2 regions of the Kitasatospora sp. NPDC127121 genome follow, and region 2 is predicted to be linked to the other one. Evidence: predicted binding sites of a transcription regulator. Region 2 holds the regulator's gene; the other holds the start of a gene.
What was found. The regulator HspR, encoded in region 2, represses chaperone genes until heat shock. The targets are predictions, from matches to a motif close to TTGAGNNNNNNNNNCTCAA.
Positions count from the first base shown of each region.

Region 1: a site for HspR is predicted at 1,906-1,924, ahead of lon (endopeptidase La). Genes of this name have one in related genera too.

Region 1 covers NZ_JBHXTQ010000009.1:133,143-137,488, reverse strand. The annotation lists gene ACFVHI_RS08040 (response regulator transcription factor) at 1-418, opposite strand, end outside; gene ACFVHI_RS08035 (rhomboid-like protein) at 981-1,778, shown strand; gene lon (endopeptidase La) at 1,947-4,343, shown strand.
Region 2 covers NZ_JBHXTQ010000024.1:8,924-13,269, reverse strand. The annotation lists gene ACFVHI_RS14710 (LuxR C-terminal-related transcriptional regulator) at 1-88, shown strand, start outside; gene ACFVHI_RS14705 (hypothetical protein) at 96-722, opposite strand; gene ACFVHI_RS14700 (hypothetical protein) at 1,270-2,277, opposite strand; gene ACFVHI_RS14695 (heat shock protein transcriptional repressor HspR) at 2,472-3,017, opposite strand; gene dnaJ (molecular chaperone DnaJ) at 3,025-4,182, opposite strand.

The DNA.
Region 1 (4,346 bases), on a different contig from region 2:
GGGCGCGCTCGACGCGGCGCAGCAGCACGTTGACCCGGGCGGCCAGTTCGCGCATCGAGAACGGTTTGGTCATGTAGTCGTCGGCGCCCACGCCGAGGCCGACCAGCAGGTCCGTCTCGTCGTCGCGCGCGGTCAGCATCAGCACCGGCACCGGGCGCTGCGCCTGGATCCGGCGGCACACCTCAAGGCCGTCGAAGCCGGGCAGCATGATGTCGAGGACCACCAGGTCCGGCTGCCAGGTGTGGAAGCCGTCGACCGCGCCCGGCCCGTCGTGGGCCACGGCGACCTTGAAGCCCTCCGCGCCCAGCCGGGCCGCGATCGACTCCGCGATCGTCGGCTCGTCCTCCACCACCAGCACTCTGCGTTGGCTGCTCACCGTGCCGCCGCTGTGGTTGTTGTCCTGCTGAAGTTCTGTCACGGTCACGCCACCGCCCCCAGGGCTGCGGGCCGGCCACCTGTGGGGATGGCGGGCTCCGCTCGTAGTCTTGTTCCGTCGTGGACTGTGCCGGGTCCGCCGTCCCGTCGTGCGTGCGGGTCGGCGGGCGGATTGTCGCCCGCCCACTTCTCCCGCGCACTTCGCAGCGTACGGACAGCGGATGCCTCCCGGCAGGTGGACCGGACGTTTCCGGCCCGTGGGCCGGCTGTCGGGCCGCCCTCGGAGCCCACTGCACGAGTGGGCACGGGCCGATACCTTACCCGGCGATTTTTCTCTGCGTAACGGTACGTATGCAGTCGAGTTGACGCCAAGTCGCCGGTCAGAGCCCCTGCCGGTGCGCCCGCCGGAAGAAGGTCTGGACCAATATCAGGAATCCGGTCGACCGGTTTCCTGACGGTCTTCACCGGCTTTTCTCAGATGCCTCTCAGAACCTCGACGTAACGTGGCCACGACAACGCCCCGCAGGGCGGGATCCGCGGCGCGCGCCGGTACGTTGGGCACCTGGTGAGGGGCCGGTGGCTGCCGGCGTGGAGCGGAGGGCGGCATGGCTGGACTGCGGCGAGGTGCCGGACGGGTCGGGGCGTCGCCCGCCGGCCCGCCGTACGGCATGCTCCGGCACGGTCTGCGCACCGGCGTCGTCGAGTGGCTGCTGGCGCGGGTGCCGACACCCCGGCGAAACCCCTTCACCCTCGGCTATCTCGCCGTGGTGGGCGCCACCACGACCTTTGCCAAACTCGCCGATCCGGAACTCGTGCAGCGGCTGCAGGAGGCCTCCAGTTCCGACGGCCACAACCTTCTGCAGCACCCCCTGCGCGCGCTGCTGCTCAGCGGTTTCTGGGTGGCCGGCGAGGTGTGGATGCCCTACCTGTGGGGATTCGCCGTCACCCTCGCGCCGCTGGAGCGCCGGATCGGTCCCGCCCGGGCGGCGGCGGTCTTCGCGATCGGGCACGTCACGGCCACGCTGCTGTCCCAGGGCGTGGTGATCACCGCGGTGGAGACCGGGCGGATGGAGACCGCGGCGCTGGACTACCTGGACATCGGCGTCAGCTACGGCGTGCTCACCTGCCTGGGTGCGGTGGCCGGGCTGCTGCCGTGGCGCGGGCGGCTGGTCGCGCTCGGTGGCGCCGGGCTGCTGATCGCCGAGCAGATCCTCACCGAGCGGGACCTGGTCACCGCCGTGGGGCACCCCGCCGCGGTGCTCACCGGGGTGGCGCTGTGGCGCTGGCTGCGCCGGGCCCAGGCCCGACGGCCGCGGCCGAAGCCGCGGACGCGCCGGGTCGAGGCGCCGGCCGCGGGCTCCTCGCCCGCGCCGGGCGGCGCTCCGGTCCTGGACGTGCGCTGACCCTTCCGGGTGCCGCTCTTACGTGCTTTTGACGGCGCTTCCCGCGCCCTCCCTCCGTTCGCTCCGCACCCTCCTCCTGTTCGCTCACGGCGAACACCGCCCCGGGAACATCCGGCGCACGCCAGGCCTTAGTCAGGTCGACTCAACTTCACTGACTGGGGAGAGATCATGGCATCGACGTCCACACCGCTCACCCTGCCCGTGCTGCCGCTCGACGACGAGGTCGTCCTGCCGGGCATGGTCGTCCCGCTGGACCTGAAGGACACCGAGGTGCGCGCCGCGGTCGAGGCCGCCCGCGCGGCGGCCACCGGCACCGGCAAGCCGCAGGTCCTGCTGGTCCCGCGGGTGGACGGCTCGTACGCGGCGGTCGGCACCCTGGCCACCGTCGAGCAGGTCGGCCGGCTGGCCGACGGGGAGCCGGCCGCGCTGGTGCGCGCCGTGCGCCGGGTCCGCATCGGGGCCGGCACCACCGGCCCCGGCGCCGCCCTCTGGGTGGAGACCACGCCCTTCCGGGAGTCCTCGGTGGACACCCCGGCGGCCGGCCGGGCCGCCGAGCTGGTCAAGGAGTACAAGGCGCTGTCCACCCAGTGGCTGCGCAGGCGCGGCGCCTGGCAGATCGTCGACCGGGTGGCCCAGATCGAGGGCGTCGGCGAGCTCGCCGACAACATCGGCTACGCGCCCTTCGCCACCGCCGAGCAGAAGCTCAAGGTGCTGCTGGAGGCCGACCAGGTCGCCCGCCTGGAGTACGCGCTGACCCTGCTGCGCGACCACCTCGCCGAGGAGGAGGTCAACGACACCATCCGCAAGGACGTCGAGGAGGGCGTCGCCAAGCAGCAGAAGGAGTTCCTGCTCCGCCGCCAGCTGGAGGCCGTCCGCAAGGAACTGGCCGAGCTCAACGGCGACCCGGCCGACGAGGAGGGCGACTACCGCGCCCGGGTCGAGGCCGCCGACCTGCCCGAGAAGGTCCGCGACGCGGCCCTCAAGGAGGTCGACAAGCTGGAGCGGGCCTCCGAGCAGTCCCCCGAGGGCCCCTGGATCCGCACCTGGCTGGACACCGTCCTGGAGCTGCCCTGGAACGAGCGCACCGAGGACGCGTACGACATCGCCGGCGCCCGCGCCGTGCTGGACGCCGACCACGCCGGCCTCGCCGACGTGAAGGACCGCATCGTCGAGTACCTCGCGGTGCGCAAGCGCCGGGCCGACCAGGGGCTCGGACTGGTCGGCGGCCGGCGCGGAGGCGCGGTGCTGGCACTCGTCGGCCCGCCCGGCGTCGGCAAGACCTCGCTCGGCGAGAGCGTGGCCCGCGCCATGGGCCGCACCTTCGTCCGGGTCGCGCTCGGCGGCGTCCGGGACGAGGCCGAGATCCGCGGCCACCGGCGCACCTACGTCGGCGCGCAGCCCGGCCGGCTCGTGCGGGCGATCAAGGAGGCCGGCTCGATGAACCCGGTCGTCCTGCTCGACGAGATCGACAAGGTCGGCTCCGACTACCGGGGCGACCCGGCCGCCGCCCTCCTGGAGGTGCTGGACCCGGCGCAGAACCACACCTTCCGGGACCACTACCTGGAGGTCGAGCTCGACCTCTCGGACGTCGTCTTCCTCGCCACCGCCAACGTGCTGGAGGCCATCCCCGAGGCGCTGCTCGACCGGATGGAGCTCGTCCGCCTCGACGGCTACACCGAGGACGAGAAGGTCGTCATCGCCCGCGACCACCTGCTCCCGCGCCAGCGCGAGAAGGCCGGACTGGGCGGCGAGCAGGCCAGCGTCGACGAGGCGGCGCTGCGCCGACTGGCCGGGGAGTACACCCGGGAGGCCGGCGTGCGGAACCTGGAGCGCTCGATCGCCCGGGTGCTGCGCAGGATCGCCGCCCAGGCCGAGCTCGGCGAGCGCGAACTGCCCGCCGCGATCGGCCCGGACGACCTGCGCGCCCTGATCGGCCGGCCCCACCACGTGCCGGAGGCCGCCCAGGCGCCGGCCGAGCGGCGCACCGCCGTCCCCGGCGTGGCCACCGGCCTCGCCGTGACCGGCGCAGGCGGTGACGTCCTCTACATCGAGGCCTCGCTCGCCGACGCCGAGACCGGCGGCACCGGGCTCACCCTCACCGGGCAGCTGGGCGACGTGATGAAGGAGTCCGCGCACATCGCGCTCTCCTACCTGCGCTCGCGCGGCGCCGAACTGGAGCTGCCGGTCACCTCGCTGCGCGACCGCGGCGTGCACCTGCACGTCCCCGCCGGGGCCGTCCCCAAGGACGGGCCGAGCGCCGGCATCACCATGACCACGGCGCTCGCCTCGCTGCTGTCCGGCCGCAAGGTCCGCACCGACCTGGCGATGACCGGCGAGGTGTCGCTGACCGGGCGGGTGCTGCCGATCGGCGGGGTGAAGCAGAAGCTGCTCGCCGCCGACCGGGCCGGCGTCACCACGGTGATCATCCCCAAGCGCAACGAGGCCGACCTGGACGACGTCCCGGCCGAGGTGCTGGAGCGGCTCACCGTGCACCCGGTGGCGGACGTGCGGGAGGTGCTGGAGCTGGCCCTGGAGCCGGCCAAGGTCCTGGCCGCGGCGGCCTGACCC
Region 2 (4,346 bases):
CCGGCTGCGCGAACTGCACGACGCGGAGACGCTGTTCCAGCTGGGCTGGCAGCTGCGGGGAGCCCGGACGGGGGAGCCCGATGGGTGAGCGCTGGTCAGCCGGTGGCGGCGCTGGTCGGCCAGTAGCCGGCCCGGCCGACGACGGGGGGCTGCTGCCGGGGGACGTTGAACTGCTCACCGGGGGCGGTCCAGAAGCCCTCGCGCAGGGACAGCGCCATGCCGGCCCAGTCGAGCGCGGTCTCCACGGTGTGGTTGAGGGCCTCCTGCGACCAGGTGTCGTCGAAGACCAGCGGCAGAACGGGGGCGACCTGCTCGATGGTGGCGATCAGCGGGTTGTGCGTGATGGCCTCGTCGACGAGGAGGACGATCGGCTTCCGCAGCGCCGACGCCCACCCCAGCTCCAGGCTCACCCCGGCCGACAGCGGCGCCCCGACGTAGGCGAACACGAGGTCCGCGGACTGCAGGGCCCGGAAGTCGGACGGCACCCGGGGCTCCGGCGCCTGCCCGGCGACGGTCCAGGCATCACTGTGGTGCGCGCTGTACACGGCGGCACCGCTGCGGAGCAGGGTGGTGCGGAGCGTCGTCAGCCGCGTCCGGCTGGCGAGCGTCACCACACTGTCCGCGGGCCCGGTCAGCCGCATCAGCGGCGCGGCCAGGAACACACGCGCACGCCGGCCCTCGGGGGTCTGTCCGGCGTGCTCTCGCAGGTAGGGCTCACTCATTGTCGACTCCGGGGATAGGTGCCAACCAGGCCGATCGCCCCGTTGGGTGGTGACTATCGGAATGCTGCTGTGCATTCGTTGTGGTCGAAACGAACTAGTCATGGACATGTTGTTTGTGGTGTCCCCGTCTTCCCCCTCCCGCGAGAGGGGTTGGGGAGTGCACTGATCGTCTCTGTCGACCGTCGCCACCGTCCACAGAGCCGTGGTGTCATCTCGATGCCTGGCAGAGAGATGACGCACTGGGGTAGCAGGCCCCCTGGCTTCCGGCATGGGCTTGCGGCATTATGTGGCAGGTTGTTCGAAACAATGGCTGGGTACCCGCGCCAAGTCTTAAACAAAGAGAGGGGGCACCATGTCTCGGATACGCCGGGTGGTGCGATTTGTCCTGGTTCCAGTCGTTGTGGGTCTGGCGCTTTTCATCGGGAGCGGTTCGAGCCCGGCTGACGACACGATCTGGAACATCGGGGTTTCCCACGATGCGGCAGCGCCTCAGACCATGGCGCTGGCCAATGACACGATCTGGAACTGAGACCGCCGCGACGCTTGGTCAGTGATAGCTGTCGGAGTCGGTCGGAATGCTGTTCCGGGCCAATGCGTACCCGAGTTGGAACAGCGACTCGACATTGTGCTCGTCGCGCATCTCGGCCAGGTGCCGCGCGAGCGTCCGTTCGCTGATGCCGAGTCTGCGGGCGATCACCCGGTGGTTCACGCCTTCGAGCATGAGGTCGATGATCGTCTGCCGCATCCCGGAGACCACCTGCTGCGGAACGGCGCGCGCGCCGTCGAAGTCCAGCGCCCGGCTCCAGTTCCGCTCGAAGATCTCGCTGATCAGGTAGCTGATGACGGCCCGATCGTGCACGAAGGCGGCCAGATTGAGGTCCTCGGCGATGGGGATGACCGCGATTCGGCGATCGATGACGATCAATCGCGTGTAGGGCTCCTCCAGCGTCCGGAACCGTCCGCCGGCCTTGGTTATCGTGGCCACGTACTCCCTGGTGGGAGCGTGGTACCGGGTGCTCGGGTGGTAGATCGTCCTGAGCGTGATGCCCAGGCGGAGGGCTTCGAGGTCGCGGGCGAGGATGCTGGTGAGCGCCTCGGACGGGCGCGGCCCGCCGGGTTGGGCGGCGAGGATCTCCTCCGAGGCGCTGGCGACGATCTGCTGCACCCGCTGGTTGATCAGCACCTTTCCCCGCACGTACTCGATCGCGCCGCCGGCCTGCTCCGGTGAGTGGTAGGCGGCCGTCAGGTCGTGGAGATCGGTGGCGAGGGCCGACGCGCGGGTGAGCAGGTCGAGTGCCTGGCGCTGCCAGGTCACGGAGAGGCTCTCGGACAGCTGCTGAGGGTCGACCGCGACGAGGACACCGGGTTCGTCGGTGTCGGCGACCAGAAGGCCTATCGCCACCAACTCCTCCTGGGCCCCACCCGCCTTGGCGAGGTCGGAGTCCTTCGGAAACCGCCCGTTCTCGCGGATGACCGCCAGATACAACTCCCGCGCTTCTTTCGAGAGGACGGAGGGCCCAATCGCGGCGGTACCGGGCTGTTCTCGTCCACTCATCTGCGGGCTCCTTGCCGTGGCCGTGTCTGCACTACCTGCCGGGCACCAATACCGGAATCGCAGTGCAGCATGCCAGATCGGGTGGCATCGGTGAGGGCGGCCAGATTTGTTCGACAGCACTCTCTCACCACGATCAAGCCGCCGGCACCCCCCGGGCGGAGGGGAGCCGGCGGCCGGAGGTGTTCAGCCAAGTCTCAGCGCTTGGGGCGCCAGACGACCAGGGCGCTGGACTGGGTGGGCGGCTGGTAGGGGACGAGGTCGCGGCGGTAGGAGGCGTGGACGGCGGCCTCGCGCTGCTGGAGGGCGCTGGTGGCGCCGTCGAGGGAGTCGACCAGTTCGCCGATGCGGGACTTGAGCGCGGTGACCTGGTTCTCCAGCTCGATGATCCGCTTGATGCCGGCCAGGTTGATGCCCTCGTCCTGGGAGAGCCGTTGGACCTCGCGCAACTGCTGGATGTCGCGCGCGGAGTAGCGGCGGCCCCGGCCGGCGGTGCGGTCGGGGCTGACCAGACCGAGGCGGTCGTACTGGCGGAGGGTCTGCGGGTGCAGGCCGGAGAGCTCGGCGGCGACGGAGATGACGTACACCGGGGTGTCCTCGGTGAGGACGTACTGCGGCGGGGCGGTGGGCCGCCGGGTGCGGCGGCCGTCGCCCGGCAGGCCGTCGCCGACGCCGGGCAGGCCTTCACCGATGCCGGGCAGGCCTTCACCGATGCCGGGGCCGATGGGACTGTTGGGGATCATCTGGTCGTCACGCTCCCTTCGCCGCCCGGAACAGGGCGGCTCGCGGGTCGTCGGAGGCGGTGGCCTCGCGGTACTGCTCCAGGGCGTTCAGCGCGTCCCCGGTGATGTGCCGCGGCACCACGACCTCGACGGTGACGAGGAGGTCGCCGCGGGTGCCGTCCTTGCGGGTGGCGCCCTTGCCGCGGGCGCGCATGGTGAGGCCGTTGGCACTGCCGGGGGGCAGCTTCAGCTTCACGGCCGGCCCGTTCAGCGTGGGCACCTCGATGGTGGCGCCGAGGGTGGCTTCGGGGAAGGTGACGGGGACGGTGACGGTGAGGTTGTCCCCCTTGCGCCCGAAGACGGGGTGCGGGTCGACGTGCACGGTGACGTAGAGGTCGCCGGGCTGTCCGCCGCGTTCGCCCTGGGCGCCCTTGCCCTTGAGCCGGATGCGCTGGGCGTCCTGGACGCCGGCCGGGATGCGGACCTGCATGGTGTGGGCGGAGCTGGCCCGGCCGCTGCCGTGGCAGTCGACGCACGGGTCGTCGACGATCATGCCGCGCCCGCGGCAGTCCTTGCACGGCTCGGAGAGCGCGAACGCGCCCTGGCCGCGGCTGACGGTGCCGGCGCCGACGCAGGTCGGGCAGACCCGCGGGGTGGTGCCGGACTTGGCGCCGGTGCCGTTGCAGGTGCGGCAGGGGGCCTGGCTGGTCATCCGCAGCGGGACGGTCGCACCGTCGACGGCCTCGTCGAAGGCGAGGGTCACCTCGGTCTCGACGTCGGCGCCGCGCCGGGGCTGGGCCTGCCGGCCGCCGCTGCGGTTGAAGAGTCCGCCGAAGACGTCGCCGAGCCCGCCGCTGCCGGTGTTCTGGCTGCCGCTGAAGAGGTCGCCGAAGTCGAAGCTGTAGCTGCCGTTGCCCTGGCCGGGGCCGCCGGCCCGGAAGCCGCCGTTGGCGAAGAGGCTGCGGGCCTCGTCGTACTCCTTGCGGCGCTTCTCGTCGGACAGGACGTCGTAGGCCTCGGAGATGTCCTTGAAGCGGTCCTCGGCCTTGGCGTCGCCCTTGTTGGCGTCCGGGTGGAACTCGCGCGCGAGCTTGCGGTAGGTCTTCTTGATCTCGGCGGCGGTGGCGTCCTTGGGCACGCCGAGGACCTTGTAGTAGTCCTTCTCCACGTAGTCCTTGCCACTCATGCGTCCACCTCGCTCCGCTCGGCAGCCGCTCCGCGCAACACGCGCCTTTCAACGATTCGCTCGCTGCGCTTGCTCATAGCTGCCGCCACCTCCCGATGTCCATCCTCGCTGCGCTGTCAACAGCCGCTCCACCGGGCGCTGTTGACAGCGCGCTGCGGAGTCGG